Regions from separate parts of the Yersinia vastinensis genome, predicted to be linked through region 1. Evidence: predicted binding sites of a transcription regulator. Region 1 holds the regulator's gene; each other region holds the start of a gene.

Region 1 (8,172 bases):
AACTGATGGCAGATAAAAGTGACCTTAACGCCCTGAGTGGCCGTTTTCGTGGGTATTACCCAGTAGTAATTGATGTGGAAACTGCCGGTTTTAATGCTAAAACTGACGCATTGTTAGAAATTGCCGCCGTCACCTTGCAGATGAACAAGGATGGCTGGTTGTTGCCTGATGAAACATTGCATTTTCACGTAGAACCGTTTGAAGGTGCTAATTTACAGCCCGAAGCATTGGCATTTAACGGAATAGACCCCACCAATCCTTTGCGTGGTGCAGTCAGTGAATATGATGCTTTGCATGCCATTTTCAAAGCGGTACGTAAGGGTTTGAAAGACCAAGGCTGTAATCGGGCAATTATTGTCGCGCATAACGCCCATTTTGATCACAGCTTTGTCATGGCAGCGGCCGAGCGCGCCAGTCTGAAGCGCAATCCGTTCCATCCTTTCGCCACGTTTGACACCGCAGCCCTGAGTGGGCTTGTGCTGGGGCAAACCGTGCTGGCAAAAGCCTGTCTAACTGCAGGCATCCCGTTTGATAGCAGCCAGGCACACTCCGCCCTATACGACACCATGCAAACCGCAAAATTATTCTGTGAGTTGGTCAATCGTTGGAAAAAACTGGGTGGCTGGCCAGTACCTGCGGGCGAATCAGAGTAACTCTACAGATAGGTAGATATTTTTCGATAAAAAAAGGTGGCCGACAAGCCACCTTTTTTATTGCTGCATTCACCCGTAACACATTACTCTGCCGTTGGTTTTTCTTCTTCCGAACGGTATTTATCAGCAGTTTCTTTCAGTAACTGTTGCAGTTCGCCGCGCTGATACATTTCCATCAGAATATCGCAACCGCCAACCAATTCACCATCAACCCACAGTTGCGGGAATGTTGGCCAATTGGCATATTTTGGCAGTTCAGCGCGAATGTCTGGGTTTTGCAGAATATCAACGTAAGCAAAACGTTCGCCGCACGCGGATAACGCCTGCACAGCCTGAGCAGAGAAACCGCAGTTTGGCAGCTTAGGTGAACCCTTCATATAAAGCAGGATTGGGTTTTCCGCTATCTGGCGCTGAATTTTATCAATCGTCGTCATTTCTTGCTTCCTCAAGCCCTGTGGCTACAATACTTATTACTCAATTTAATTATTGCGTACAGCCCATTGTAGCGACTGTCACGACAGGAATAAAACGCCATCTTTTGCAGGGGCTTTACTCTGTATCTAAATGGTTATATTGTCAGCTACAAATATGTGCATTTATAATAACATTTTTGATCCCATCACTTCATTATTATCTTCTGTATGGGATGTCTGAAATACGTGGCAGTTAACTCGTTGACGTATGGTTGATTTAAGGCCATTTGACGCGTGAAAAAACAACAATTGCGATGCCATTAACGTTTTCTCACAATATCGATTAAAAACCCATAGCTCTCTGCTTTTTTATATCCGGAGTTTCGGCAATACTGTGACTCTTCATATTCATCTCAGGGCCAAGGTTGGTAGCGTTATTATGCGTTTATTACTTACGCTGTTTGTGCTGCTGTTTACCCAGCTATTTCTAAATCTGGCGCATGCGTCGCCGCAGGCTCACGTCTCTGCTGAGCAAAAGAAGGGCCAAGTGAGTCAAGCCAGCCCTGATGATCGTAAAAAACGTAAAGCAGATAAAAGCATAAAGAAAGCCAAAGTTGCTAACAATAAAACTACCGCCAACAAAAATAGCGAGAATAAAACAGCAACCAATAATGATAAAAAGAAAATAGCGGCTTCCACTGGCAAAACTGCCAAGAAGAAAACACAAGAAGTCAGTAAACCGTCCGGTAATAAAGTCACTGCAAGCAAAAAAACAAACATTAAAACCGCAACCATAAAAAAAGTGGCGGTCAAAAAAACAGAAAAAGTCGCCTATGGCCGACATAGAAATAAAGCACAAGGTAAAGCAGGTACGGAATTAGCCGCAAATAATAAGATAAAACTCAGCCCCGCACATAAAAAGCGCTACCAACACGCCAAGCAGACCGCCATGAGTAAACTGATGAAACAAGTCGGTAAACCTTATCGCTGGGGTGGCTCCTCCCCTAATACGGGTTTTGATTGCAGTGGCCTAATTTATTACGCCTACAAAGATGTCATCAGAATAAAAATGCCTCGTACTGCCAATGAAATGTATCACTTGCGTGATGCTGCACCGGTTAAGCGCGCAGAATTAGAAAGTGGCGATTTGGTGTTCTTCAATATTGCTAATCGCGGTGTAGCGGATCATGTTGGTGTTTATTTAGGTAATGGCAAGTTCATTCAGTCCCCACGGACAGGTGAAGAAATCCGTATCAGCATGATGAATAACGACTACTGGCAAGATCATTATGTAGGGGCGCGGCGTGTAGTGACCCCCAAAACCATCCGCTAACTTTTTCGCTGACACCCGGTAAATCTATCGGGTGTCCACATCTTTGTGCCCTCATCAATCACATTACATAATGTGTTTAACTTTCGTGCAATCACCCATTCAAGAGTGTGGTTATTTCTGTCATTCCTGCCGAAAGTTGTTAAGATTAATACCCACAACAAAAGTATAACAATTACGTTTTTACCGCTCTTCGCCACATCATGGCTACTGCTAATGATCGGATTTGAGGAGCAAACACCCTGAGCAACCCCGAAAGGAGAGAGCTATGTCTTTTGAATTACCTGCATTACCTTATGCACAAAATGCGCTAGAACCGCATATTTCGGCTGAAACCCTGGAATACCATTACGGTAAGCACCACAACACCTATGTGGTTAACCTCAATAATCTGATTAAAGATACTGAATTTGCTGGTAAGACGTTGGAAGAGATCGTGAAAACTTCCAGTGGCGGTATCTTTAATAATGCGGCCCAAGTCTGGAACCACACCTTTTACTGGCATTGCCTATCCCCTAATGGTGGCGGTGAACCGACCGGCAAAGTGGCGGATGCCATTAATCAATCGTTTGGTTCTTTTGCTGAATTTAAGGCGCAGTTTACTGATGCGGCAGTGAAAAATTTTGGCGCAGGCTGGACATGGCTGGTAAAAAAAGCAGATGGTAAGCTGGCAATTGTCAGCACATCAAATGCTGCCACGCCACTGACAACTGCTGATAAACCATTGTTGACTGTTGATGTGTGGGAACACGCCTATTACATCGATTATCGCAACGCACGACCAAAATATCTGGAGAACTTCTGGGCACTGGTTAACTGGTCCTTCGTCGAGAAGAATTTAGCCTGATATTGTAAAAATAATTAAGGGCGGAATTATCCGCCCTACTTAGCACTTCACACCGGCAAGCGGTTTAATTAATTCATGACCGCCACGAAGCTAAAGACAATAATCATCGCCAGCGCGCCAACAGTCGTAATCAGCGACATTTTCAGATTGGTATCCATAAATACTCCTCAGCCGGTTAGTTTTAGTAGGGAAAAGGCACATAATTAGTGCGTTAAATTATTTTCCCACAGTTAGGAAAAAAAATCTTGTGCTCATTACGCACTTTATAACATTGATTAGCTCTTCCCCTTTTCCTCCAGATCAGACAAAATTCGCAGTTCATAACTGCATACCGACTAATAACGTCCAATAAATACTCTCAGACAATCAGCGGATTCAACTATCCAGCCTACTATCATGTTTCTGTCTGAGCGGTTTTCGAGTCATGCAGGCAAACGATTAACATAATACTTACCTGCTGTAACAGGTAAGCTTAGGAGTTATTTTTTTATGGCAACGATTAAAGATGTGGCCAAACATGCGGGTGTGTCCACCACCACCGTTTCGCACGTGATCAATAAAACTCGTTTCGTCGCCGAAAACACCAAGGCTGCCGTGTGGGCGGCAATTAAAGAATTGCATTATTCGCCCAGTGCTGTGGCTCGCAGTTTGAAAGTCAATCACACAAAGTCAATTGGTTTGCTGGCAACATCCAGTGAAGCGCCCTATTTTGCTGAAGTGATCGAAGCGGTTGAAAATAGCTGTTATAGCAAGGGCTATACCCTGATTTTATGTAACTCTCATAATAATCTGGATAAGCAAAAAGCGTATCTGGCCATGCTGGCGCAAAAACGTGTCGATGGCCTATTAGTAATGTGTTCTGAATATCCAGAACAACTATTAGGGATGCTGGAAGATTATCGCAATATCCCCATGGTGGTGATGGATTGGGGCACTGCGCGCGGTGATTTTACCGATTCAATCATTGATAATGCATTTGAAGGCGGCTATTTAGCAGGCCGTTATCTGATTGAGCGCGGTCATCGTGATATTGGAGCCATCCCCGGCCAACTGTCGCGAAATACCGGCGGGGGCCGCCATCAAGGTTTTCTGAAAGCTTTAGAGGAGGCCAACATCACGCTGCGTGATGAGTGGGTGGTCCAGGGCGATTTTGAACCCGAATCGGGCTATAAAGCCATGCATCAGATTCTAACGCAAAAACATCGCCCTACCGCCGTATTCTGTGGTGGAGATATTATGGCCATGGGCGCAATATGCGCAGCTGATGAACTGGGCTTGCGAGTGCCGCAAGATATTTCGGTGATCGGGTATGATAACGTGCGTAATGCCCGCTATTTCTCGCCAGCGCTCACAACGATTCACCAACCCAAAGAGCGATTAGGTGAAACTGCCTTTGCCATGTTGTTGGATCGTATTGTCAGCAAACGCGAAGATCCGCAGACCATTGAGGTGCATCCAAAATTGGTCGAACGCCGTTCTGTGGCTGACGGTCCATACCGCGACTACCGCCGTTAACCCTCTTTGGCCGGTAGCTTTCAATGCCACCGGCCACTACTGCTCAACTCCCTCGCCAAACTGCGCATTATCGTCTCTTAGCCACTCGTCATTTAGCGTGACACTGTCACCCAAATAATCTAGCAGCCAAGCCAAAGCGGGAGAATGGTTATTCTGCTCCCAAGTTAAACAGCATGGGCTATCGGGAAGTGGCTCCGCCAACGTTAATACCGTCAACTTTCCTTGCGCAATCAAAGGCGACACCATATGAGCAGGCACCATGCCAATGCACAATCCTTCACACAAACAATCAATTCCGGTCATCCAATCCGGTGCCACCAATCGCTGTTGATTATCCAACGTCCAGGTGTCCCGTTTTGGCAGGTTTCTCGCCGTGTCTTCTAAACACAACGAGGGGTAAGGCCGTAATTGATCGTCACTCAGTGACCCTGTCAAACGAGCAAGAGGATGGTCAATGCTGACCACACAGAGCCATGACAAGAATCCCATATCACGAAACACAAACCGCCCTCTCACCGGGATTGCACGTGTTGCACCAATAGCCATATCAGCCTGCCCATCCACCAGCGCATCCCAGACGCCATTAAACACTTCATAGCGTACCCGCAACTCAACATCAGGGAAATGACGATAAAAATCTAATACTAAGTGGCGGCTCCGCTGCGGTTTGACTATTTTATCCACCACAATATTGAGTTGGCCACGCCAGCCATTCGCCACTTGCTGGCACTGACGGCGTGTGTCATTCATTTTTTTGATAACATCTCGAGCTTCTTTAATAAAAACCAGCCCCGCAGGGGTCAACTCCACGTCTCTGTGGCGCCGTTCAAACAACGGAACTGCCAACCACTCTTCCAGTTGGCGTACGGTATAACTCACCGCAGACGGCACACGGTGCAATTCTTGGGCGGCTGCACTGAAGCTCCCCGTACGAGCTACGGCATCAACCACATCCAACGCATATTCCGACCACATTTTTTCTGCCTCTTTTCACTCAATCGTTTGCTATCAATTTTTTTGATAGCATGTCGCAAATATTACCGGTTCACAACAGAATATCGCGCCGTATAGAATGCCCCCGCAATAAATCCCTAATGATAAAATTTCTAAAAACAGCAAATTACCTGCAAAAAATATGATAAAGAGAAATAAAGAATGAAGACGTCATCAAGTTTCATGTTCTATCTGGCTGGTTTGAGCATGTTGGGCTATCTGGCTACAGATATGTATTTGCCTGCCTTTGGCGCTATGCAGCAAGAACTGCAAACCTCTGCCGGCTCCATTAGTGCCAGCCTAAGTATCTTTCTCGCCGGTTTCGCCATCGCTCAACTTATCTGGGGGCCAATTTCCGATAAACTGGGTCGTAAACCTGTGTTACTCGCCGGGTTGGGGCTTTTTGCTATTGGTTGTTTGGGGATTTTGTGGGTTGAAACCGCAACCCAGTTATTGGTGCTGCGTTTTATCCAAGCCGTCGGCATCTGTTCTGCCGCTGTTAGCTGGCAAGCATTAGTCATCGACCGCTATCGGGACGGTAAAGCCAACCGGGTTTTTGCCACTATTATGCCTTTAGTGGCGTTGTCTCCTGCTCTAGCCCCGTTGCTCGGTGCATGGCTCTTAAACCACTTTAGTTGGCGGTCAATTTTTGTCGTGTTATTGGCCGTGACACTTCTATTGCTAATCCCGACCGCCTTGCTGAAAGAGCGGAAAAAAACCACCTCTGATAAGGCAGCACAAAATAAAAGTGCCATTAGTTTCTGGCAGTTGCTGAAATCACCGGTCTTTAGCGGAAACGTGATGATTTTTGCGGCATGTAGCGCAGGTTTTTTTGCTTGGTTGACCGGGTCACCCTTTATTCTGGGAGATATGGGGTATAGCCCAAACGCGATAGGTTTGAGTTATGTTCCACAAACATTAGCTTTTCTGCTGGGTGGTTTTGGTTGCCGTAGTGCACTAACACGGATGAAAGGCAATACACTGTTGCCTTGGTTGCTAAGTGGTTACGCCGCTAGCATGATAGCACTCTATCTGATCGCCACATTAACGACTCCGACATTAACAACCTTACTTATTCCCTTCTGCTTAATGGCGCTAGTGAATGGTGCCTGCTACCCTATTATCGTAGCAAATGCTTTAACCCCTTTTCCGGCGAATACAGGAAAGGCAGCAGCGCTACAAAATACCCTTCAGCTCGGTTTGTGTTTTGTCGCCAGCATGATGGTTTCGGCTTATATCAGCCAACCCTTATTGGCCACAGTCACAGTGATGCTTTCAACCGTGCTTTTGGCGGCCCTAGGTTATGGCATTTATTGCTACGCTTTAGGTCAAGAGAGACACTTGGCAGTGAGTGCGAATGCAAAGATTAAAGGTGTTGCTACACCAACGTGGCAGCAGCCGAATGATAAGTAAGAAGAAAATATTCACACTGAGTCATTATTACTAATAAAAATAGTCACTAACGAACATGCAAGCCGGGAACGATTTATTATTGAGAAAGCGTCCCGGCGAGCCTATACTCGATTTAACCGATAACAGTACCATTAAAAAAAAGTATTATCTTAAGCACTTTCTGTGCGCGTGGATTGCGTCACATTTACTCTTATGGATGAGTTACCCTAACTTAGCGTGTTATTAGGGTTTCTTCTTAATCTTCCTCTTTTACCCAAAGTAATGGGAGCTGCAAGACCATTGCAACTTCAAATACCGTGGGTATGTCCGCCAAGGACATCAGACACCAAGGTCACGACAACCTCATTGGTATGTATCAGCGCATAAGACAATTTGCGCGGGTCATAAGTCAGAAGAAAGTGATGGAGAAGCTATGAGTTCATCCTGTATAGAAGACCAGAGTATTCAAGAAAATCCGTGGTTTCGCATTGTACAAGAAATGCTAAACCGGGCTGATATTGAAATCAATGGCTCACGCCCCTTCGACATTAGAGTTAATAACCCAGACTTTTTTAAACGGGTATTACAAGAAGGATCTTTGGCATTAGGTGAGAGTTATATGGACGGCTGGTGGGAATGTGACCGCCTGGATATTTTCTTCCAGCGAGTTCTCAGAGCGGGCCTAGAAAACCAACTTCCACACCATCTCAAAGATACTTTACGAATTGCCGCTGCACGCATTATCAATTTGCAATCAAAGAAAAGAGCCTGGATTGTCGGTAAAGAACATTACGATCTCGGTAATGACCTCTTTAGCCTTATGCTCGACCCTAATATGCAATACTCTTGCGGTTACTGGAAAAACGCCACAACACTTGAGCAAGCGCAAGAAAATAAATTGCAGATGATTTGCGAGAAGCTGCAATTGGCTCCGGGAATGAAATTGCTCGATATCGGCTGTGGCTGGGGTGGGCTTGCCGCCTATGCTGCCCGGCATTTCGGTGTATCGGTTTCCGGTGTCACTATCTC
Region 2 (8,172 bases), 410 kb from region 1:
AACTCCTGATCACGAAATACGGTTAACCCTTCTTTCAGACTTAACTGGAACCAATCTCGGCAAGTCACACGGTTACCAGTCCAATTATGGAAATACTCATGACCAATAACAGCTTCGATATTCAGATAATCTTTATCTGTCGCTGTTTCAGCCTTTGCCAAAACATATTTTGAATTAAATACATTCAGCCCTTTATTTTCCATTGCACCCATATTGAAGAAATCAACCGCCACAATCATATAGATGTCGAGGTCGTATTCTAGGCCAAAACGGGTTTCATCCCATTTCATGGCATTCTTCAACGAGGTCATTGCCCAATCGGCACGATCCAAATTACCACGGTCAACAAAAAGCTCCAGAGCAACTTCGCGGCCAGAACGAGTAATAAATTTATCACGTAGGACATCAAAATCACCGGCCACTAGCGCAAATAGATAGCAAGGTTTTGGGAATGGGTCTTCCCACTTAATCCAATGGCGACCATCGTCTAAAATGCCTTTCCCCACCGGGTTACCGTTAGAGAGTAAATATGGATAAAGCGATTTATCCGCAACGATGCGTGTCGTAAAACGAGCCAGCACATCTGGGCGGTCTAAATAATAGGTAATATGACGGAAACCTTCAGCTTCGCATTGTGTACACAATGCCTCACCGGATAAATATAACCCTTCCAACGCACTGTTTTTCGCCGGATGAATATCATTAATAATTGTCAGTGTGAAATGCGCTGGCAGCTGTTCAATCACTAGCGAATTATCTTGTAGCTGATAATGAGGCCATGCTTGCCCATCTACGCTGATACTGATTAACGTGAGATCTTCACCATTGAGGACCAGCGGTGCTCCGTCTACTCCCTGACGTTTAACTTTACTGACCGCCGTTACTGTCGTTTTCTGCGCATCTAGCGCGAAGTCCAGATCGATATCGGTAATGGTGTAATCCGGCGATTTATAATCGTGACGGTATTTAGCTTGCGGCTGTTGTGTCATAAAAACCCTTTTGACGTCATCAGTGAATATGGTTATCCAGTCTGCCGTTATGATTGTTTAGGCTCAGAAGCGCGGAATGACAGAGAATATCGCTCAGTAAAAAGCCATGCAGTTAGCGGCTTTGCCCCAGACTCAGATAGTTTTTCAATGTATCACAACTGTGAAAAAAACCTAGTTGATAACCCATGCGGATCAAGCTAATAACCCTATCTTTTTTAAGACAATATATTTCTTTGCTTCATCTAACTGCCTAAAAAATTAGCTTTTATCGCACTGCTCATTTAAGAAAAGAGTCACTTGGCGGATAATGGCACGTTTAATCCTAGACCTCTGATTAGCATTTATGGTGTGATGAGGCTTCAATAACAGGATAATACCGGTATACTCCTGCGACTTTTAGATTATGCCGACTGTGGAAAATGCTCCTACGAGGATGCTGTATAGCGCCATGACCCAAGACGCCTCACCGATTTTGACTTCATTGCTTGATACAGATGCTTATAAGCTTCATATGCAACAAGCAGTGTTCCATCGTTATCGCCATATTACCGTTGCCGCGGAATTTCGCTGCCGTGGTGATGAGTTGCTGGGCGAATATGCCGACGAGATACGCCATCAAATAACGCTGATGAGCCAATTGGCGCTGTCTGATGACGAGTTTACCTATCTCTCGGGCTTACCTTTCTTCCAAGATGACTACCTGAGCTGGTTACGGGATTTCCGTTTTAACCCTGAGCAAGTCACCGTATCGGATAAAGAGGGAAAATTAGATATTCGTATTACCGGGCTATGGTGTGAAACGATTCTATGGGAAGTACCATTACTGGCGGTTATCAGCGAAATAGTACATCGCCGTCGCTCTGTGCATGTCACGCCAGCCCAGGCTGTCGAGCAATTACGCCACAAATTGCAGCAATTTAAAGCACTCAGTGCCGATATCGACATTACTCATTTTAAGTTGATGGATTTTGGTACTCGCCGTCGTTTCTCTCGCGAGATACAAAATGCGATTGTCAGCAGCTTGAAAGATGAGTTCCCCTATCTGGTCGGAACCAGTAATTATGATTTAGCACGCGAGTTGGCTTTAGCGCCGGTTGGCACTCAGGCCCATGAATGGTTTCAGGCTCACCAACAGATAAGCCCGGTTCTGGCTAACAGCCAGCGCGTCGCGCTACAAGTTTGGTTAGATGAGTATCCCAGTCAACTTGGGGTCGCATTAACCGACTGCATAACCATGGATGCATTTCTGCGCGATTTTGGTGAAGAGTTCGCTAATCGTTATCAGGGTTTGCGACACGATTCAGGTGATCCTGTTGAGTGGGGTGAAAAAGCCATTGCTCATTATGAAAAACTGGGCATTGACCCTATGAGCAAAACATTGGTGTTCTCGGATAATTTGGACTTGGAAAAGGCACTATCGCTGTATCGCCATTTCTACCAGCGGATTAAATTAGTCTTTGGGATTGGCACGCGGCTCACCTGTGATATCCCAGGAGTGAAACCACTTAATATTGTGATTAAGTTGGTTGAGTGCAACGATAAGCCAGTCGCTAAACTTTCTGACAGCCCAGGTAAAACTATTTGTCAGGATCCCGCTTTTGTAGCTGAATTGCGTGAAGCCTTTGCCCTGCCCTTGGTTAAAAAAGCCAGCTAATATACTGCCAATACGTTGAGGGATAGTCGGGTTAATATTATCCGACTATCCCAAATACAGACACTTTCCACCCGCAACTTTCCCTTCGATTAAACTTCACTTCGATTTATGCCGTCTTTATTTAAGCTAACGACAGAAATGTTGCACTGATCTGGTGATTTCTACTTGTGTCCTGCCCTGCCACAAGTAACATAGCAATATCCCCATTTTGTTGGGTTATTCACTATTTTTATACCCAAAGTCATTGGCGCAACAGGTAGGCTGCTAACCCTCCCTGTCGCTTCAAGTGCAAAGGGCTAACTATTAAAGAGAGAAATCTATGAGCGTAGTGCCTGTAGTCGACGTACTGCAAGGCCGTGCTGCGGTTGACAGTGAAGTCACCGTACGCGGTTGGGTGCGTACCCGGAGAGATTCTAAAGCGGGTATCTCCTTCGTTGCCGTTTATGACGGTTCCTGCTTTGACCCGTTACAGGCCGTCGTGAATAATACTTTGCCGAATTATCAGGATGAAGTGCTGCACCTGACTACCGGCTGTTCCGTTGAAGTGACCGGAACCGTGGTTGCATCACCGGGTGAAGGCCAAAGTTTTGAGATTCAGGCAACGGCTATCAAAGTGGTCGGTTGGGTGGATGATCCCGATACCTACCCTATGGCCGCTAAACGTCACAGCATCGAATATTTACGTGAAGTTGCACATTTGCGCCCACGTACCAACCTGATCGGTGCCGTTGCACGTGTTCGCCATACTTTGGCGCAAGCCATCCATCGTTTCTTCGATGAGAATGGTTATTTCTGGGTTTCTACCCCATTGATCACCGCTTCAGACACTGAAGGGGCTGGTGAAATGTTCCGTGTATCTACATTGGATCTGGAAAACTTGCCACGCACAGAGTCGGGTGCAGTTGATTTCAGCGAGGATTTCTTCGGTAAAGAAGCCTTCCTGACTGTATCTGGCCAGTTGAACGGCGAAACCTACGCCAGCGCGTTATCAAAAGTTTACACTTTTGGCCCAACTTTCCGTGCGGAAAACTCCAACACCAGTCGTCATTTGGCTGAATTCTGGATGGTCGAACCTGAAGTTGCTTTCGCTTCATTAGATGACGTTGCCGGTTTGGCCGAGAAAATGCTGAAGTACGTTTTCCAGGCTGTGCTAAACGAACGTGCCGATGATATGAAATTCTTTGCCGAGCGCGTCGATAAAGATGCTGTCGATCGCTTGCAGCGCTTTGTCACCTCTGACTTTGCTCAAGTTGACTATACCGACGCCATTGAAATCTTGCTGGCATCCGGCCAGAAATTTGAGAACGACGTGTCTTGGGGCATTGATTTGTCCTCTGAACATGAGCGCTATTTGGCTGAGAAACACTTTAAAGCACCGGTGGTGGTTAAAAACTACCCGAAAGACATTAAAGCTTTCTATATGCGTATGAATGAAGATGGTAAAACCGTGGCAGCAATGGATGTTCTTGCTCCAGGTATTGGTGAAATCATCGGTGGTTCACAGCGTGAAGAACGTTTAGATGTGTTGGATGCCCGTCTGGCGGAAATGGGCCTCAATAAAGAAGATTATTGGTGGTATCGTGATCTGCGTCGCTACGGCACTGTGCCACATTCAGGTTTTGGCCTTGGATTTGAGCGCTTGATCTCATATGTAACAGGAGTTCAAAACGTTCGGGATGTCATTCCATTCCCACGCACACCAAGAAATGCCAGTTTCTAAGTTTGTCATTTAGAAAATAATTGTCTTTTTGTATAAAAAAAAGCCAGCCCTGCTGGCTTTTTTCATTTTTCAAAGTTCGATCCAAGTCACAAAGTTCCCTGATATTTACATTTTGTAACACATAGTATCCCAATGAAACATATTCTGGTAATTGGTAGCATTTTCGGTGTGGATTATAGGGCCTGTGAATGGAACACTGCGTTCAGACACAGACGACACCAAACTCTCAACAATAGTTCCAAAAAAATTATTGGCGGCAGTGGCAGGTGTCCGAATAACACCAATGAGGGTAATAATAATGATGAAGCGCAATATTCTTGCAGTAGTAATCCCAGCATTGTTAGTGGCTGGCGCGGCTAATGCAGCAGAAATCTACAACAAAGACGGCAACAAACTTGACCTGTACGGTAAAGTTGACGCGCGTCACCAGTTCTCTGATAACGCTAAACAAGACGGCGACGAATCTTATGTTCGTTTCGGCTTCAAAGGTGAAACCCAAATTACTGACCAACTGACCGGTTACGGCCAGTGGGAATACAACATTCAGGCTAACAACGCTGAATCTCAAGGCGCTGATGGCAACAAAACTCGTCTGGGCTTCGCTGGTCTGAAATTTGCTGAGTTCGGTTCATTCGACTACGGCCGTAACTACGGCGTTATCTATGATGTCAACGCATGGACTGACATGCTGCCAGTGTTCGGTGGTGATTCAATCTCCAACTCTGACAACTACATGACTGGTCGTTCTACTGGTCTGGCGACTTACCGTAACACCAACTTCTTCGGTCTGGTTGACGGCCTGAACTTTGCCCTGCAATACCAAGGCAAAAACGAAAATGGCCGTGATGGTCTGTTGACTACTCAGAACGGCGATGGCTTCGGTCTGTCTTCTACTTATGACATCGGTTACGGCGTAAGCTTCGGTGCTGGTTACTCTACAGCTAACCGTACCACTGCTCAGAAAAATGCTCACCTGAGTAATCTGTATGTTGCTGAAGGTGATAAAGCTCAAGCATGGAACGTTGGTGCTAAATACGACGCTAACAACGTATACTTGGCAGCAATGTATGCAGAAACTCAGAACTTGACTCCGTTCGGTAACGACGCTATCGCGAACAAAACTCGTGATATTGAAATCACTGCACAGTACCAGTTCGACTTCGGTCTGCGTCCATCTCTGGGCTACGTTCAGTCCAAAGGTAAGGATCTGAACAACAACACAGATACTAACCATGACCTGTTGAAATATGTTTCTGTTGGTACTTACTACTACTTCAACAAAAACATGTCTACCTATGTTGATTACAAAATCAACTTGCTGGACGAAGACAAGTTTACCGTTGCTAACGGTCTGAACACTGATGACGTTGTTGGTGTTGGCTTGGTTTACCAGTTCTAAGTCAGACTTAATCATGCAGTTTACCTGCTGAAGTAAGTTAAAAAAGACAGAGCCTCGGCTCTGTCTTTTTGTTTTATCCCATCGCCAATATAGGGATATTCCGCTGTAGATTGGCCTATTGTGCCGATTTTTCACCCTGAATCCTCCTGCCTCACAACATTCATTTCTTTTTCTCGCAAACGGTTGGCAAAGACCGCAACTGGCGCTACCCTGAGGGTTCTGTTTGCTTAACGCTAAGCCATGGAAGCCTCTGACATGTTTGAAAAAATCACTGCTGCACCTGCGGACCCAATTCTGGGCCTGACCGATATTTTCCGCGCGGATGACCGCCCTAATAAAATCAACCTGGGGATCGGTGTCTACAAAGACGAAACCGGGAAGACGCCGGTGCTGACCAGCGTAAAAAAAGCTGAGCAGTATTTGCTGGAAAATGAAGTTACTAAAAACTATCTGGGTATTGATGGCCTGCCCGTTTTCGCTAGCTGCACTCAGGAACTGTTATTCGGTGCTAATAGCGCCATCATTACTGATAAACGTGCGCGTACGGCTCAAACCCCGGGTGGGACTGGCGGATTACGTATCGCTGCTGACTTTATTGCCCACCAAACCAGCGCCAAACGTGTCTGGGTCAGCAATCCAAGCTGGCCAAACCATAAAAACATCTTCGCTGCAGCCGGATTAGAAGTGGTTGAATATGCCTATTATGACGCAGCAAACCATGCACTGGACTTCGATGGCTTATTAAATAGCCTGTCAGAAGCGCAAGCAGGCGACGTAGTGTTGTTCCATGGCTGCTGCCATAACCCAACAGGGATAGACCCGACAGAGGCCCAGTGGAGCCAATTGGCTGAACTGTCTGTGGCGAAAGGTTGGTTGCCACTGTTTGACTTTGCCTATCAAGGTTTTGCCAAAGGTTTAGAAGAAGATGCTCAGGGCCTACGTATTTTTGCCGCCAAGCATCAAGAACTGATCGTGTGCAGTTCTTATTCTAAAAACTTCGGCCTGTACAATGAGCGTGTTGGGGCATGTACCGTCGTTGCCGCGAACAGCGAAGTGGCAGATATTGCTTTTAGTCAGGTTAAAGCCGTTATCCGTGCTAACTATTCCAACCCACCAGCCCATGGTGCTTCTGTGGTTGCGACTATACTCAGCACCCCTGCGCTACGCGCAATTTGGGAACAAGAACTGACTGATATGCGCCAGCGTATTCACCGCATGCGTCAGTTGTTTGTTAATACCTTGCAGGAAAAAGGCGCTCAGCAAGATTTTAGCTTTATCATTAACCAGAACGGCATGTTCTCGTTCAGCGGTCTAACCAAAGAACAAGTTCTGCGTCTGCGCAATGAGTTTGCTGTTTACGCCGTAAACTCTGGCCGTGTTAACGTTGCCGGCATGACACCAGACAATATGGCTCCACTGTGTGAAGCTATCGTTGCTGTGCTCTAATAAAACTCCGTGACTGATTGTAAAAAGGGTGCCTTAGGCACCCTTTGTTTTATATATCAGTACAAAAAATCTTAATGGAACATATATTTGGCAAATTCTGCCATTGGCATTGGTCGTCCGTACATATAACCTTGTAGATAATCCACCTTATGGGCTTGCAAGTAACGCATTTGGGTATCGTTTTCCACTCCTTCGGCAATGGTTTGCAACCCCAGCCGAGTAGCTAGATCGATAACATTTCCCACAATGTGGCTCGACAGAGCATCTGAACCAATCATCCCAACAAAACTTTGGTCAATTTTTATAAAATCGACTTTAAATTTTTGCAAATAAGTCAGACTCGAATGCCCAGTACCAAAATCATCAATGGCAATAAAAACCCCTAAAGCATGCAATTCTGCAAATAATCTGTCAGTGGTTTCATCTGCAATAATCAATTTACGCTCAGTTAATTCCAGCGTGATATTAATCTTATTGCCACCAAAAGCCTGAATAAAGTTTCGACAATCATCTACCAAACTTAAATCGCGGCAATGACTAGCACTAATATTAAAGCCAAAGTGGAAACCTTCAGGTAATTGATTCACATAAGGTGCAAATTTTGCACTCACTTGCTGCATAATTGAGCGAGTCATCGGCACAATGAGTCCATTGTCTTCAGCCATCGGAATAAACTTATTCGGCTGAATAAGCCCCTGACGTGGGTGTTGCCAACGCATTAATACTTCACAGCCCACCCAGCATTGGTCTTTGCCGGAAACAATCGGCTGCATATAGGGAATAAATTCGTTATTTTCTAATGCGTGCCTTAATACCAATGTAGGTGATGCAGCTCTACCGGATAACCAAAAAGTAAGCACCGCGGAACCAACGCTCACTAGCACAAAGAAAATTAAACTGCCTCGTGCATATTGCCAAGCATAATTTAAATATTGTTGATGTGAGAGTGTCGTACTTAATGAGT
Region 3 (8,172 bases), 2.3 Mb from region 1:
CGAAAGATGGCAATAATCTCATTAAGGGTCGAATAGTGAAAAAAGCCACGCAACCCGCAGAGAGTGAAGTTTAACGGGTTGTCACTGATCCCCGCTCGATAAGCTCGGGAGTAAGAATCAGAACTTGTGGTTCCGCTTCCGGGTTATTGAGCCGATGAATAAGCGTATCAATAGCAAGTTCACCCAGATCATCTTTAGGTTGATGAATCGTCGTTAGCGGTGGCGTCATATATTGTGCGATTTCAATATCATCGTAACCAATAACGGCCATATCTTGCGGAATGGATAACCCTGCCTGATGCAAAGCCTGATAAACCCCAACAGCCATCGCATCGTTGCTGGTAAAGACCGCTTCAGGTGGCTCGGCCAATGCCAGTAACTGTTTCATGGCAACCAAACCGCCACTAAATTCAAAATCACTAGCCACTTCGTACCCCGGTAACACCGGTAAACCAGCACGATCCATTGCTTGGCGGAATCCTTCCAAACGTTCTTTAGCTGGTGTTTTATCTTGTGGGCCAGCAATACAGGCAATTCGGGTATATCCTCTGGCAATTAAATATGAGGTTGCCATTTCCCCGCCTAATAATGAGTTGTCCTGAATAACGTCATTGACCCCTTCGAAAGGGGCCCAGTCCATCATAATGATCGGCAACGAAGGATAACAACGCAGAATATCCTGTGATGGACGATGACTTTCGGTACACATTAATAGCAACCCATCGACACGCTTTTGCATTAAGGTTTCAATGCTGCGGCTCATGCGGTCAATATCGCCCTCGGTATTACACAGAATTAAGCTATAGCCACGTTCATAGCAACTACGCTCAACGCCACGCACCACTTCAGCATAAAACGGGTTGCTACTGGCAGTAACTAACATACCGATGGTTCTGGTTTGATTGAGTTTTAAACTCCGCGCCAGCGCAGAAGGGGCATAGTTGAGTTGCTTGATGGCAGCTTGCACTTTGTCGCGGATAGGATCGCTGACAAAACGGTTTTTATTAATCACATGCGAGACTGTTGAGGTTGATACGCCCGCGAGGCGGGCGACATCTTTCATGGTGGCCAAAGTTATACCCGGTCTTGTAAGAAACTGTCGATCTCGGCCCGCCATGGAATGGACGGTTGCGCGCCAGAACGAGTGACCGCAATAGCCGCCGCAGCGTGAGCAAAACGGACTGCTAAGCCCATCGATTGACCTTCTAATAAAGCAGTCAGTAATGCGCCATTAAATGTATCACCAGCAGCAATGGTATCGACTGCATTCACCTTGAACCCAGCGATCAATTTCCCTTCCCCTTGCACACTAAGCCATACCCCACGACTACCCAACGTAATGATGACGGTCGCGATCCCTTTATCATGCAGAATTTGTGCTGCTTTCGCTGCATCATCATCCTGCTCAATATGTACGCCGGTTAAGCGCTCTGCTTCTGTTTCATTCGGGGTTATCATATCCACCAGCGTTAACAGCTCATCTGGCAGTTCGCGGGCTGGGGCCGGGTTAAGGATAACTTGGGTTTGATGCTGTTTTGCCAGTTTAGCGGCAGCAATAACCGTCTCAAGTGGTGATTCTAGTTGCATCAAGAGTGCATCAGCATCGATAACTTGCTGTTGGTAGCGATCAAGATAGTCGGGCGTGACTGCTGAGTTTGCACCGGCATCAATGCCAATCACATTCTCGCCTTCACCATTCACAAAAATCAGTGCAACCCCAGTGGTAGCGCCTTTTATCGCTTCGATTGGTGCAGTATCAATATTATCGCTGGCTAACTGCTGGCGCACCCGGTCACCAATATCATCTTCACCCACACAGGCAATAAACGCGATATTCGCCCCACTACGGCCAGCAGCAACCGCTTGGTTAGCGCCTTTGCCACCGAAAGCAACTTTATACTGCTTCCCGATCACCGTTTCACCTGGACGCGGAAACTGCTCAATATTCAAAATATGGTCGGCATTGATGCTGCCTAGAACCACTAATTTACCTGTTTCCATCACATGTATTCCTTTATAGATGACGTCACCGCCCAGATAACTGTGGCGGCGACGTTATGCCCTGCTTTTCTTTATTTTTTAATGAAGAACGTTATTGCTTAGTCACTAACTTCAAATCAACCGGGATAACTGCCTGTACTTTTTCGCCTTTCAATACTTTATCCGCAGTTTGTACCCCAATGACACCAATCTGATCTGGGCGTTGGGCAATAGTTGCGCCCATTTTGCCGCTTTCTACAGCTTTGATTCCATCGTCAGTACCGTCAAAGCCAACCACTAACACGTCAGTTTTACCCGCAGTCTGCAAGGCACGCAGTGCACCTAACGCCATTTCATCGTTCTGAGCAAATACAGCTTGAACATCCGGGTGGGCCGTCAGCAGGTTCTGCATGACGTTCAGACCTTTGGTGCGGTCAAAATCAGCCGGTTGGCTAGCCAGCAACTGGAATTTATTTTTCTCCATTGACTGCTTAAAGCCTTCACCACGTTCACGAGCCGCAGACGCACCCGCAATCCCTTCCAACTGAATCACTTTGGCATCGGTGCCTGCTTTCTTAGCGATGAAATCACCCGCCATTTTGCCGCCGAAGCGGTTATCAGATGCTACGTGACTGACTACAGTCCCAGCATTAGCCAGACGGTCAAGGGTGATCACTGGAATATTGGCCTGATTCGCCATTTTAACCGCGTTACCCACAGCATCAGAGTCTGTTGGGTTAATCAACAGCAACTTAGTGCCACGAACAGTTAAATCCTGCACGTTAGCCAACTCTTTCGCCGGGTTGTTTTGGGAGTCCAATATCACCAGATTGTAGCCAAGTTTATCCGCTTCTTTTTGTGCCCCGTCTTTCATTGAAACAAAGAACGGGTTATTCAGCGTGGAAACTACCAGCGCGATCGTGTCTTTTGCCAGCGCGTTAGCACTTACGGTAGCGCTCAGTGCAACAACAGAGATCAATGTAGCCAGTTTTTTCATTTTCATGGTCGCAATTTCCTGTAGGGAGTTAGCTAACTCAATTTAGTAGGCGTTATTGTCGCTGACAGTCTGGGTGCGGCCAGCGCGTAAGAACCGAAACGTACACAAAGTACGTGAGGATTCTAAGCACTGCCCAACGCCAAAATGGTCAGTAAAATAACCTACTGCTTTTTATTGTCTACCAACACCGCCAGCAGGATAACCACTGCTTTAACGATCATTTGGTAGTAGGAGGAGACACCCAATAAATTTAAACCGTTATTTAAAAAGCCGAGGATTAATGCGCCGATTAGGGTGCCAACAATCCGCCCTTTCCCCCCAGCAAGGCTAGTACCACCCAGAACGACTGCTGCGATTGCATCCAGTTCATAGCCAGTACCGGCGGTAGGTTGTGCTGACGACAAACGGGCAACTTCGATAATCCCTGCCAATGCCGCTAACAACCCACATAATGAATAAACAATAATTTTGACTTTATCGACACTGATACCCGAGAGGCGAGTCGCTGATTCATTTCCCCCCAGAGCATAGATATAACGCCCCAGCCGCGTGTGATGCAGCATGTACCACGCAGTAATAAAGACAATCGCCATCAACCAAATCGGAGTGGGTATCCCCAATGGGCGGCCAATACCAAACCAGCCAAAGGTATCTGCTACATCAGTAAAACCGGTATTTATCGGGCTGCCATTGGTATAAACCATGGTTACGCCACGCAATAACAGCATCATGACCAATGTAGCAATAAATGCCTGCACTTTGCCTTTAGCAACAATCACCCCTGTGATGCCGCCAACAAACGCCCCCAATGCCAATGCGGCTCCAACAGCTACCAGAGCATTAACCTCCAGCCCAACAATCGAGGCCGCAACTGCACCAGTCAATGCCAGTAATGACCCCACCGACAGATCAATCCCTGACGTGAGGATAACCAGCGTCATGCCGACAGCCATGATGGCGTTAACCGACGTCTGCTGGAGAATGTTGAACATGTTATTAAGGGTAAAGAAGTTCGGGCTAAGTGACGAAACCACAGCAATCAGCACCAGCAGCGCAATCAGTGATTTTTGTTCTAACAACCATTCTTTACTGAACCAGCGTTTTGTCTGGATAGTCTGGGAACTCATATCTGATCACTCCTGCTCTGCACACTATGACTTACCGAGCCATTATTTATAAATGAATCACGTTTGCCGACGGCGGCGGCCATCAATACTTCCTGAGTCGCTTGTTCGATTGAGAATTCGCCACTGAGTTGACCCTCATGCATCACAATAATGCGGTCACTCATACCTAGCACTTCTGGCATTTCAGAGGAGACTAAGATGATGCTCAGCCCTTCTTGTTTAAATTGGTTAATTAGCTGGTAAATCTCTTTTTTCGCCCCGACGTCTACCCCGCGGGTGGGCTCATCCAAGATCAATACTTTTGGCCGAGTCATCAAACCGCGCGCGATAGCTACTTTTTGCTGATTACCACCGGACAACAGACCAATAGGCTGTTCCATGGAAGGCGTTTTAATATTAAATAAGCGAATGAAGTCCGCCACCGCTTGTTGCTCATCCGCATGTTTGAGTGAACCACCGCTGCGGCTGAAATAACGCAACGCCGTCAAAGACATATTCTCTTTAACCGACATGCCGAGTATTAAACCATCACGTTTGCGGTCTTCGGAAATATAGACAATACCGTTTGCCAAGCCATCTTGTGGGGAATGGGTGACAACTTCACGCCCATCAAGGATGACAAAACCAGATTTACGCGGCAGTGCACCATAGATGATTTTCATCAGTTCAGTACGGCCTGCGCCCATCAAGCCAGCAACCCCCAAGATCTCGCCACTGTAGAGGGTGAAATTGACGTTTTTCACACCGGGGCCGCATAGCTGTTTGACCTGCAAGCGCTTTTCGCCACGCGGTAAATTCAAGCGCGGGTATTGTTCTTCTAGCTTGCGCCCCACCATCATCTCAATCAGGGAGTTTTCCGTCAGGCTGCTTACCGGTTTCTCGGCAATAAACTGCCCATCACGAAATACCGTGACATCGTCGCAAATCTCAAAGATTTCTTTTAGTCGGTGGGAGATATAAACAATACCGCGGCCTTCCGCTTTCAACTCGTTAATTACGTTAAATAGTGAGGCGGTTTCGGTATCGGTCAGCGCATCCGTTGGCTCATCCATAATGATAACTTTGGATTCGAAACTCAGCACTTTGGCGATTTCCACCATTTGCTGATCACCGATGGAAAGCTCACCCACCAGCCGATGGCTGCTGTAACTGATATTGAGGCGCGCTAGCAGTAAATCGGCTTCGGCATACATCTTTTTCCAATCAATGCCGCCAAAACGATTAACAAACTCACGCCCTAAAAAGATGTTTTCTGCGATGGTTAACTGTGGGATCAGGTTAAGTTCCTGATGAATAATGCCAATCCCCGCTTCCTGCGAGTCTTTCGGGCCATTAAACACCACTTCTTTACCCAAGAAATGCTGACTGCCGGCATCCTTACTGTAGATGCCAGTCAGTACTTTCATCATGGTCGATTTTCCGGCCCCATTTTCGCCTACCAGTGCCATCACTCGGCCAGGATAGACACTAAGCGCGGCACCGGAGAGTGCTTTGACGCCGGGAAAGGCTTTATCAATCCCTTTCAGTTGCAGCAAAGGTTGCATAAATGCCTCAGAAAGTTACGCCGGAGCTGAGAATGATGTTAGCAAAGGGGGAACATTCCCCGCTACGAATCACGGCTCGGCTTTGTTTGGTCTGCTCTTTAAAAGCCTCATGGCTGATATAGTGCAAAACAATTTGGTTTCCCTGGTGTTGCTCAAGTTGTGTTAGTTGGGCGAGTAACGCTTCATGGAGTTGGGGATTATTTTTAACTATCTCCTGTGCAAGGTAGGCACTCTCAACCTGCATTTCTTGCGTTACCACCTCAAGAACCTGGAGGAAACCAGGGACGCCTCGTGTCAGTGCCAAATCGATACGTGTGGTGGTTGCCGGTATCGGCAGCCCCGCATCACCTATCACAATCTGATCGGTATGACCCAGACGAGAGATAACAGCGGAAATATCAGAATTCAGTAATGCGCCTTTTTTCATTTTTTACTCCAACAGCGAAACGTTTCGCTGATACTGAGTTTAGGAAAATGACAGCAGAAGGCAAACCCAATTTGGTGAAATTGTGATCGTCATCGAAACGTTTCGCTGAACCGATACAAAGCGGATGACAAATAATCAGAATATTGAATATTTTCTGATAGAGAGATAATCAACGTAAAAAAGGCCGTTAATCATAACGGCCTTCATCGCTAAATCTCGACTTGCGTCCCGAGTTCTATGACCCGGTTGGGGGGGATCTCAAACTGATCGGCTGCGCGTAGCGCATTGCGGCTAAGAGCAACAAATAACTTGCCTCGCAAGAACAGATACCATGGACGCTTGGTCAGAATAAGTGACTCGTGAGACATAAAGAATGAGGTTTCCATCATCTGGCACGGCAAACCTTCCAAACCACAGCGATGGAAAATCTCTTCCACGTTTGGTGTTTCCCGCCAACCATAACTGGCGACAACACGCCAGAATGTTGGTGAAAGCTGCTCGATAGTTACCCGGTTCACATTATGAACATAAGGCGCATCTTCAGTTCGCAATGTCAGCAACACCACCCGCTCATGCAACACTTTGTTGTGTTTAAGGTTATGCAGTAACGCAAACGGAATGACATTCATCGCTCGCGACATATAGACCGCCGTCCCTGTTACGCGCACTGGTGGCGATTTTTCCAATGAGGCAATCATCGCTTCCAGTGAATTCCCGTGTTCATGCATACGACGCAGCAGACTGAAACGCTCGCTTTTCCAAGTGGTCATGATGATAAACATCACGAGACCCAGTGATAACGGTAACCAGCCACCAGAGAATAATTTCAGGGCGTTAGCGGAGAACATAGGCACATCGATAATCAGCAAAACCACCAGCAGACAGCCAACAAAAGCACGATTCCAATGCCAGTTTTTCAACGCCACAGTACAGAACAGAATACTGGTTATCACCATGGTGCCGGTCACTGCAATCCCGTAAGCCGCGGCTAAATTACTGGAACGCTCAAAGCCGACAATCACCAACACGACGGCCAAATACAGTGTCCAGTTAATTACCGGTATATATATCTGACCTGATTCCATTTCTGACGTATGAATAATCCGCATCGGCGGTAAATAACCTAAACGAACCGCCTGCCGAGTCAGTGAGAATACACCGGAGATAACAGCCTGCGAGGCAATAACGGTCGCCAGCGTTGCCAGTATTAATAATGGGATCAGTGCCCAGTCTGGGGCTAATAGGAAGAAGGGGTTTTTGATGGCTTCTGGGTTTTTCAGTAATAACGCGCCCTGACCAAAATAATTCAGCACTAATGACGGTAAAACCACCGTAAACCATGCCAACCGAATAGGAAATTTACCAAAGTGCCCCATATCGGCATATAGCGCCTCCACCCCTGTAATAGCCAGAACCACAGCGCCAAGGGCAAAGAATGAAACAGATTTGTATTCGGTAAAGAAGCTTATTGCCCACTTAGGATTCAATGCAGCCAAAACATCTGGGTTTGCGATAATGCTACGCAGACCAAGGAGTGCCAAAGTCAGGAACCACACCAACATAACAGGTGCAAATAACTTACCAACACTACCCGTGCCGTGTTTTTGAATAACAAACAGCAGAGTCAATACCGCAATAGAGCAGGGGACAATGTAGGGATCAAGCGCGGGCGCGGCAATTTCCAACCCTTCAATGGCCGACATAACCGATATTGCGGGCGTGATAACCACTTCACCATAAAAAAAGCTGCCGCCAATTAAGCCGAGTATCACCAAAATTGAAGTGGCTCTGGAAGACGTATTACGCCCAGCCAAAGACATCAACGTTAAAATCCCACCTTCACCGGCGTTATCTGCGCGCATGACATAGGTCAGATATTTAACTGAGACAATCAGAATTAACATCCAGAAAATCAGCGATAAAAACCCAAACACCACATCTGGGCGAACATCAAAACCATAATGACCAGAAAAGCACTCTCTCAAGGTATAGAGCGGGCTAGTACCAATGTCACCGTAAACCACCCCTATTGCAGCCAGAGTTACCGCCGATAAAGACTGTTTATGTTCTGTGCTCATAATTGATTTCTTTTTGCTA
Region 4 (8,172 bases), 1.1 Mb from region 1:
CTTTCAGTTCAGTGCCATCAATGCCTATTTCAACCTCATCAATCATGGTTCGCGCTAATTGTTGAGCGCTACTCTCGCGCACCATCGGCGGGTAAAAGCTGTCAGTGTAGTAACCGGTTGATGCAATGATATTTATGCCACTGTCACGCATCAGATCTAATAAGAACTGGGGGTTTCGGCCCATATAACGGTTGGTTACTTCAACAATATTGACGACGCCTTTGCTGACTAATTCCCGCATTTCGTCACAGATGGGTTGATATTGGTCTAGTCGACAATCCAGATTATTTTTAAATCCGGATAAATCTATATGGAGATGTTCATGAGCATAGGTATATCCATTGGGATTGATCATCGGGCAGGCTCCGAAGAAAGTCAGTATACCCTTCATACTTCAATTTGCATGTGCGTTGGCTGCGCTCGATCACACGAATCACTTACTCAAGTAAGCTCATCGGAATTCATTCGCTTGCCGCCTTACTGCATTTAGAATTATTTGGGGTATATGTGAGCGTAATCTCACCCTTCCATCGACACTGTGACGATGGAAGGAGTATTCCATTGGTATTACTTACTTTTCTGACAACTGATTACCCTGACTGTCATAGCAGCCAAGTATGCGTGGGTTTCCACTTTTAATGCCATCAATCAAAACAACGTCACTGCGGGTCACAAATATTTGGGTGCGAAAACTCATGATCACCGGGCTGCCGATGGGGAACTTCCCCTTCAACCGCAGACAGTAATCGATACTATCATCATCAATCGGTAATACTTTGCTTTGGCTAAATTGGTCATTATGCCAAACCAAGGCATTTTGCAAATGGCCGCGCCGGTAATAGCCACCACCAAAAAGATAGCTGTTATCAGCAAAATGATGGGAAATCTCAGACAGATAAAGCATGGAGATCTGTTCTGGCTGGTCGCCGTGCTGATTAGCTGGAATGGTGCCCGTGAGGGCATGTCCGGGCTCACTGTGGGTGATCCCCCATTGGGCCAATTGGGGCAGGGTGGTGCAACTGGTTGCTGAGGGGCCATTCACCTGCTCAATATTCACCCCTTGTGCCCGCAAAATATCTCGGGCGGCCAACAAAGTATGCATATTGGCGGTGGGCAGCGTTTGCTGTGATGGGCTGTCATACAGCATGCAGGGGAAATGTGTTACCCCAACTAATTTCACCGCTGGCATGTTGTCGATAGCGGCAATCACGACTGGTAGATTATCTAATTCGAAACCAGCCTCTTGCCCGGCATAGAGCAAATCGCCCGGTTGGCACACTTTCAACATGAGTGACTGGACCCTCTGTTGGCGAAGTGCTGCTTGAGATATTTCCAGCGCTTTTTCTAACGAGAAGACGGTAATAACATCGGGCTGCTGGCGGACTATTTCATCTATCATGCCAGAAGGCGGTTGTACCAAATGGCCGATGTGGGCAATCGGTAACCCATGGCGATAAAGCTGCCGCGCCTCTTTAAAATCGACAGCGACAATGCCTTGATAACCTGTGCCTTGGTAATGGCAAGCCAACAGGCGACGGCATAATTCAGGATTACGCCCGAACTGTTTACTCATCAGATACAGTTTTATCTGATAGTGGTTTGCTGTTTCCAGCAATAAACGAGCATTAGCTTCAGTTTGTTCAACATCTATTACGTAGCTATCAGGATAGATTTTCCCTTGAAGCCAGAAAGAGATAGCCGCATTAATCAATTTAGTATTTTGTTTTAATAGTGTTTTTAAAAACATTTTATGTCCTGATTAGCTACGGCATAATTATTTTTATTAAATTATCATTATTTTGAATATTTATTATAAAGAGACCCTGATGTTGTATTTTCTATCACTATGCCCGATATATTTTATTTAACGCAACGTGGGCATATCACTGGAAAGGTATAGACCGTAAAGGTTCGCGAGTAAATATCCAATTTCATTTTCTGCTGGTTTTAGTGAAAAATAAGCCAATAGATCCTGATTTATCTCACGGATGTAGTGAATATCTTCGCTTTGAATAATTTCCGCTAGTATCGCTGGATCCAGTGCATGAATCTCTTCACCACGGCGGGTACGCATTAATGCACTCGCCAGATGGGTCATGGCCATGACGCCTTGGGAACTATGAACAGGTAACTGCCAAAAATGTTCTAACCGATTGATAACTTTGTCTAACCCTTGGCCGATATCAGGGTCAATAACCCCTGATTGGCACAAAATATTCAGTCGTGCATCAATACACATCTCCAAAGAGTGACCCCCAGAAAATAATTTGGCTTGCCGCCAGATGGCTATGATTAATAACGAGGTTCTCTCTCGCCATTCTGTACTGCTCGCTGGTGGTTCAGCAGTAACGTTTCATTAATGCCTTTTTCCAGTAGCAATTTAATTGGGTGATTATCAGGCCGGATGAGGATCACCGCCTGCGAAGCTTGAATATAGCGTTCATCGCCTTGTAGCTTGATGGCTTGCAAATGTTCATGAGGAATGTCGTCTGCCAGATTCCAAATGGCAGCATCAATATCGCCACGATTAATGTGTGCAATGCAGTCACTATAGGGTAATTCGACTATCTCGATAGGTTGCCCGGAAAATTTAATTTCAGTCAACAGACATTGGTCTGGTGAACGTGGATCCAATCCTACCCGGCGGATATTATGTTGTTCACCGCGGCGACAAATAAGTTGGTGACCGTCAACATAAGACCCACGGCCTAGATTCAGTGCGACGGTGACTTTCCCTTGATCTAGATAACTTTTTGCTGCCAGATGTGAGACGACCGCCATATCGTAAATACCGTCAATCAGGCATTCGATACGCACTTGCGCGCCACGCATATGAGCAAAATAAAGAGGAAGTAGAGTGAATTGTTCCCTTAAACCACTCGCCAGACCTTCATAAAGTTTGGTATAGGGCAGGGGCATAGCACAAACCATATTGCCCAAATCAGCCTGTTGCAGTAACAACGGCATATTCAGGTCAATAAGCAAAGTTCCATTCCGGCCCCGACGTTCAACAATAATCGCGCCATCCGCTTCCAGCACTTTTAATGCATGCTGAACGACACCAACAGAAATGCCGAAATCATCAGATAATTCATCGATAGTTTTAAGCCGATTGCCCGCGCACTCACCAATTAAATAGCGCGCCATGGACACCAATGCTAACCCTTCTTTTTTAATGAATTTCTTACTCATGGTAGGTCAATTCAGCCTTAATTCGCCCGACACTAAATGATGCCTCTGGGCAATAAACAATCAGGGGATAATTTTAGCCGTACGATTAATTTTCAGTTATATGAATATTTAGACATTCGTCTGAATATCTCATCGTGGCAATATTAAAGCAGGATATATGAGATCTAAATCACGTTCTACCACATTTAAAAACAATAAGCAGACGGATTTTTTATAGCAGAGATGAAAAGGGAGCCTTATATGCTCCCTTTGACAAAGTAAATAAATTCAATACTTAAATAACTTTATGTGGGCCAAAGCACTCGTAATGAATTCGCTCAGCAGCCACACCTTGTGCCAATAACTGGCGAGCAGCAAATTGCATAAAGCCCAATGGACCACAAAGGTAATAATGTCTGTTGGGATCTGCTGCCAACCACTGATGTGAGCTCAGATCCATCAACCCTTTGCTGTGATAGCTTTCACCCTGAATATCTTGCGCTTCAGGTTCGCGATACCACACATGGCGGCTAAGGTTCGGCATGTTTTCTGCAATAGTGGAAACTTCATCGGCAAATGCATGAACTCGCCCATTTTCAGCCGCATGCAACCAATGTACTGGCGCAGAATGCTGTTGATTATGCAGTGTATTTAGCATCGCTAACATTGGTGTCTGGCCCACACCTGCGGAAATCAAGGCCACCGGCGTAGCTGATGAAATATCTAAGAAGAAGTCGCCACGCGGAGGAGCAACACGGACGGTGTCACCTTCATCCAACTTTTGGTGCAGATAGTTAGAAACCGTTCCCTGTTCCTCACGTTTCACTGCAATGCGGTATGTTTTCCCGTTTGGCGCGGCAGTCAGAGAATATTGGCGGATTTCCTGATATTCAAGTTGCTCATCTTCAATATAGATACCCAAATATTGGCCGGGTTTGAAATCCAGAACTCGTCCACCGTCTTCGGGCGCTAATACAAAACTGCAAATAATCTCACTTTGCATCTCTTTTTGGATGATGCGGAAACGACGTAAGGTGCGCCAACCCCCGGTACTGGTTTCGCCCTGCTCGTAAATCTGGCTTTCCCGTGTAATAAAAACATCCGCCAGTACACCATAGGCTTTAGCCCAAGCATCTAAAACTTCTTGGCCTGGGGAGAACATTTCATCCAGCGTGCTTATTAAATGGTGACCAACGATAGAGTAATGCTCCGGTTGAATATTCAGGCTGGTATGTTTTTGGGCGATTCGTTCAACGGCGGGGAGTAAGGCGGCCAGATTCTCAAGATTTGCCGCATAGGCGCAAATGGCATTAAACAGGGCTTCGCGCTGATCGCCATTGAACTGGTTGCTCATATTGAAAATATGCTTCAGTTCAGGGTTGTGCTCGAACATACGATCATAGAAATGTGCTGTCAGTTTCGGCCCAGTGGCGGCAAGCAGTGGGATGGTAGATTGAACAGTCGCGATGGTTTGTTGGTCCAGCATGTGGCGCTCCTTAACTATTTTCTCCCCTTCATCATCGGCAACGACAACGTTAATGACTGGGGGTTATAAGATACAAATCAATACATGTATTTTGAATGCATCTTATAGAGCGCAGCCTAACTTGTAAATGCACATTGCGCTTATAGGGGATTACATCGTCGTATCAATTCACAGAATATGAAAAAATCACATAATGAATATGAGGATATTTCCGTTGCTTTGGATGAACTCTGAACAGGTCAAAGCCTTACGCAGCCTAGAGCCAATCGTTTGCGTAAAAACCTCTGTCAAGACCTATCTTAACGGGGGGGAAACAGTTTACACTGTGTGGCAGAACCCAAATGTTAGCTAAGTCAGGAGAGCCGGATGTTAAAGCGTGAAATGAACATTGCCGATTATGATGCAGATCTATGGCGTGCAATGGAGCAAGAAGTGGTGCGCCAGGAAGAGCACATCGAACTGATTGCCTCTGAGAACTATACCAGCCCGCGTGTTATGCAGGCGCAAGGTTCTCAGTTAACAAACAAATATGCTGAAGGCTATCCGGGCAAGCGTTATTACGGTGGCTGTGAGTATGTCGACATCGTTGAGCAGCTGGCAATTGACCGTGCTAAAGAGTTGTTTGGCGCTGATTATGCGAACGTTCAGCCACACTCCGGTTCTCAGGCGAACGTAGCCGTTTACTCTGCTTTGCTGCAACCCGGTGATACCGTTCTGGGTATGAACTTGGCGCACGGCGGTCACTTGACCCACGGCTCTCCGGTTAACTTCTCCGGTAAACTGTACAATATCGTGCCTTACGGCATCGATGAGTCTGGCAAGATTGACTATGAAGACATGGCGCGTCAGGCCGAAATTCATAAACCAAAAATGATCATCGGCGGCTTCTCTGCTTATTCCGGTATCGTTGATTGGGCAAAAATGCGCGAAATTGCTGATAGCATCGGCGCATGGTTCTTTGTGGACATGGCTCACGTAGCCGGTCTGGTGGCTGCTGGTGTTTACCCTAACCCAGTTCCACATGCACACATCGTGACGACGACCACGCATAAAACATTGGCTGGCCCACGTGGCGGCTTGATTTTGGCGAAAGGCGGTGACGAAGAGCTGTATAAGAAACTGAACTCCTCTGTGTTCCCTGCGAACCAAGGTGGCCCATTGATGCATGTTATTGCTGGTAAAGCAGTCGCATTGAAAGAAGCAATGGAACCTGAGTTCAAAGTTTATCAGCAGCAAGTGGCGAAGAACGCAAAAGCCATGGTGGCGGTATTCTTGGAACGCGGCTACAAAGTCGTTTCCGGCGGGACGGATAACCATCTGTTCTTGCTTGATTTGGTTGATAAAAATATCACGGGTAAAGATGCCGATGCAGCCTTAGGTCGCGCCAACATTACCGTGAATAAAAACAGCGTACCTAACGACCCGAAAAGTCCGTTTGTGACTTCTGGCGTACGTATTGGTAGCCCGGCCATCACCCGCCGTGGTTTCAAAGAAGAAGAATCTCGCGAGCTGGCTGGCTGGATGTGTGATGTGCTGGATAACATCAACGACGAAGCAACTATCGAGCGTATCAAACAGAAAGTTCTGGCTATTTGCGCTCGCTTCCCGGTCTACGCTTAATATTGTTAGAATGATTTGTTCCTAAAAAAGCCCGCAGATGCGGGTTTTTTTATGCCTACCTGACGGATGAATGGTGTTGGTTTATCATGCAAAGATGGCTGCATAACTTGTCAGTATTGTGCTATTTACCCGCTTTAAATGTGAACTTCGTACCAAACTCGATGTTTACATGATTACAACGTTGCTAGCAGGCGAGGCCTCTGTCACAGTAACTGGCTGACCTCGGAGGGATTCATGGTATTGCAATCAACACGCTGGCTGTCGCTCAGCTATTTCACCTATTTCTTTTCTTATGGCATTTTCCTGCCTTTTTGGGGCATCTGGTTGCAAGGGGAAGGGATACCACCTGAAACTATTGGTATTTTGCTGGGCGCCGGATTAATTTCCCGTTTTCTCGGCAGCCTAATTATTGCTCCGAGTGTTAAAGACCCCTCCTATTTGGTGACGGCCATCCGTATCTTGGCCTTGCTGACATTGGCTTTTGCTGTTGGTTTTTGGTTTGGCAATGGCTGGGCCTGGTTGATGGTGATTATTGCTGGCTTTAACCTGTTTTTTGGCCCATTAGTGCCATTGACTGATGCGCTGGCAGCCACTTGGCAAAAACAGATAACCATGGATTACGGTAAAGTCCGGTTGTGGGGGTCACTTGCTTTCGTGATTGGCTCTGCGCTGACGGGGAAACTGGTCTCTGTTTGGGGCCATCCGGCCATTCTTTACAGCTTACTTTTCGGTGTGTCCGCTATGTTGTTGGGAGCATTGCTGAAGCCAAGCGTGATGCCACAGGGGGAAATTAAGCACCGTGATGTTGCAGCGACTCGCTGGAAAGAATTGCTGTCTGAGCCGCAAGTCTGGCGTTTTTTACTCTGCGTCACTTTATTGCAGGGCGCACATGCGGGTTATTACAGTTTTAGCTCTATTTACTGGAAAGACGCGGGCTACTCCGCCGCCACCATCGGTTATTTATGGTCGTTAGGCGTTGTGGCCGAGATTTTGGTCTTTGCCTTCAGTAATGTTCTTTTCCGCCGCTGGACTGCCCGCAGCCTGTTACTGCTTTCCGCCATCAGTGGCATTATTCGTTGGAGCCTGATGGCCTCAACAACTGAGTTGCCATGGCTTATTTTGATTCAAATCCTGCATTGTGGTTCGTTCACCGTTTGCCATTTGGCCGCAATGCGCTTTATTGCTGCCCGACGAGGGCCGGATGTTATCCGCTTGCAGTCGGTTTACTCTGCTCTGGCGATGGGGGGAGGGATTGCGGTGATGACGGTTATTTCAGGTTTCCTGTTTGAGCATTATCAGGGCGGAGTATTCTGGGTCATGGCATTGATTGTTATCCCCGCGCTGTTTATCCGACCGCGAGTCGTTGCGACACCCGAGGATCTCGCCAGCTAGGGTAACGCCAATAAATGGCGTAATTGTTCATGTTGTTGTGTTGTCAGCGGTAATAATACCTGAATCAGCGGAGGGGTTGATTCAGGTTGCTGCACGGCGTATGGAGTTAGTACCACGGCAGTCCCTGCAGGGGCGCCGGATTGCAAATACGTCTCATAGGGCAAGTATTTAATGTGCAACGGCAAGAGTGTCAACTCACGAATCTGTTGCTCGACTTGCTCTTCCAATGCCGGGTTATTCCGCGTCAGCAATAAAATCTGCTTTTCCTGTAATGCATTCTCCTGCATTAACCAGGCACCAAAACTGATTGCAATCAGGCCAACTTCATCAACCGAGAATTGAATCTGGTATTCCTGCTCAAAATCTGCCAAAGCTTGTTGGGTGGTGCGCAGTAGCCGAGGGTATTTACGGATGACTTCTTCCAGTAATGAATTATCAATGCCGATATTGAAATAACAGCGTTCAATTGCGGGAGCCAGATGAGCAAAAAGCTGGTTCATCAA

The links. Region 1 encodes PurR, which represses purine synthesis genes. Its sites were predicted from a motif close to CANGCAAACGTTTGCNTG; they were not measured.
Region 2: a site for PurR is predicted at 5,935-5,952, ahead of ACIOG0_RS08525 (amino acid aminotransferase). Genes of this name have one in related genera too.
Region 3: a site for PurR is predicted at 6,088-6,105, ahead of rbsD (D-ribose pyranase). Genes of this name have one in related genera too.
Region 4: a site for PurR is predicted at 4,917-4,934, ahead of glyA (serine hydroxymethyltransferase). Genes of this name have one in related genera too.

Annotation. Positions count from the first base shown of each region.
Region 1 covers NZ_CP173260.1:2,254,273-2,262,444, reverse strand. The annotation lists gene rnt (ribonuclease T) at 1-653, shown strand, start outside; gene ACIOG0_RS10620 (Grx4 family monothiol glutaredoxin) at 737-1,087, opposite strand; gene ACIOG0_RS10615 (C40 family peptidase) at 1,506-2,399, shown strand; gene sodB (superoxide dismutase [Fe]) at 2,665-3,243, shown strand; gene ACIOG0_RS10605 (YnhF family membrane protein) at 3,312-3,401, opposite strand; gene purR (HTH-type transcriptional repressor PurR) at 3,733-4,758, shown strand; gene punR (DNA-binding transcriptional activator PunR) at 4,795-5,733, opposite strand; gene punC (purine nucleoside transporter PunC) at 5,914-7,164, shown strand; gene cfa (cyclopropane fatty acyl phospholipid synthase) at 7,577-8,172, shown strand, end outside.
Region 2 covers NZ_CP173260.1:1,843,343-1,851,514, reverse strand. The annotation lists gene pepN (aminopeptidase N) at 1-989, opposite strand, end outside; gene pncB (nicotinate phosphoribosyltransferase) at 1,438-2,643, shown strand; gene asnS (asparagine--tRNA ligase) at 2,963-4,363, shown strand; gene ompF (porin OmpF) at 4,665-5,762, shown strand; gene ACIOG0_RS08525 (amino acid aminotransferase) at 6,018-7,208, shown strand; gene ACIOG0_RS08520 (cyclic diguanylate phosphodiesterase) at 7,280-8,172, opposite strand, start outside.
Region 3 covers NZ_CP173260.1:4,693,402-4,701,573, forward strand. The annotation lists gene mdtD (multidrug transporter subunit MdtD) at 1-74, shown strand, start outside; gene rbsR (ribose operon transcriptional repressor RbsR) at 71-1,072, opposite strand; gene rbsK (ribokinase) at 1,075-2,001, opposite strand; gene rbsB (ribose ABC transporter substrate-binding protein RbsB) at 2,093-2,983, opposite strand; gene rbsC (ribose ABC transporter permease) at 3,139-4,104, opposite strand; gene rbsA (ribose ABC transporter ATP-binding protein RbsA) at 4,101-5,648, opposite strand; gene rbsD (D-ribose pyranase) at 5,656-6,075, opposite strand; gene kup (low affinity potassium transporter Kup) at 6,285-8,153, opposite strand.
Region 4 covers NZ_CP173260.1:1,177,497-1,185,668, forward strand. The annotation lists gene ACIOG0_RS05415 (phosphotriesterase-related protein) at 1-355, opposite strand, end outside; gene ACIOG0_RS05420 (YhfX family PLP-dependent enzyme) at 572-1,747, opposite strand; gene ACIOG0_RS05425 (PRD domain-containing protein) at 1,865-2,245, opposite strand; gene yhfZ (GntR family transcriptional regulator YhfZ) at 2,293-3,192, opposite strand; gene hmpA (NO-inducible flavohemoprotein) at 3,467-4,657, opposite strand; gene glyA (serine hydroxymethyltransferase) at 5,024-6,277, shown strand; gene ACIOG0_RS05445 (3-phenylpropionate MFS transporter) at 6,512-7,669, shown strand; gene csiE (stationary phase inducible protein CsiE) at 7,666-8,172, opposite strand, start outside.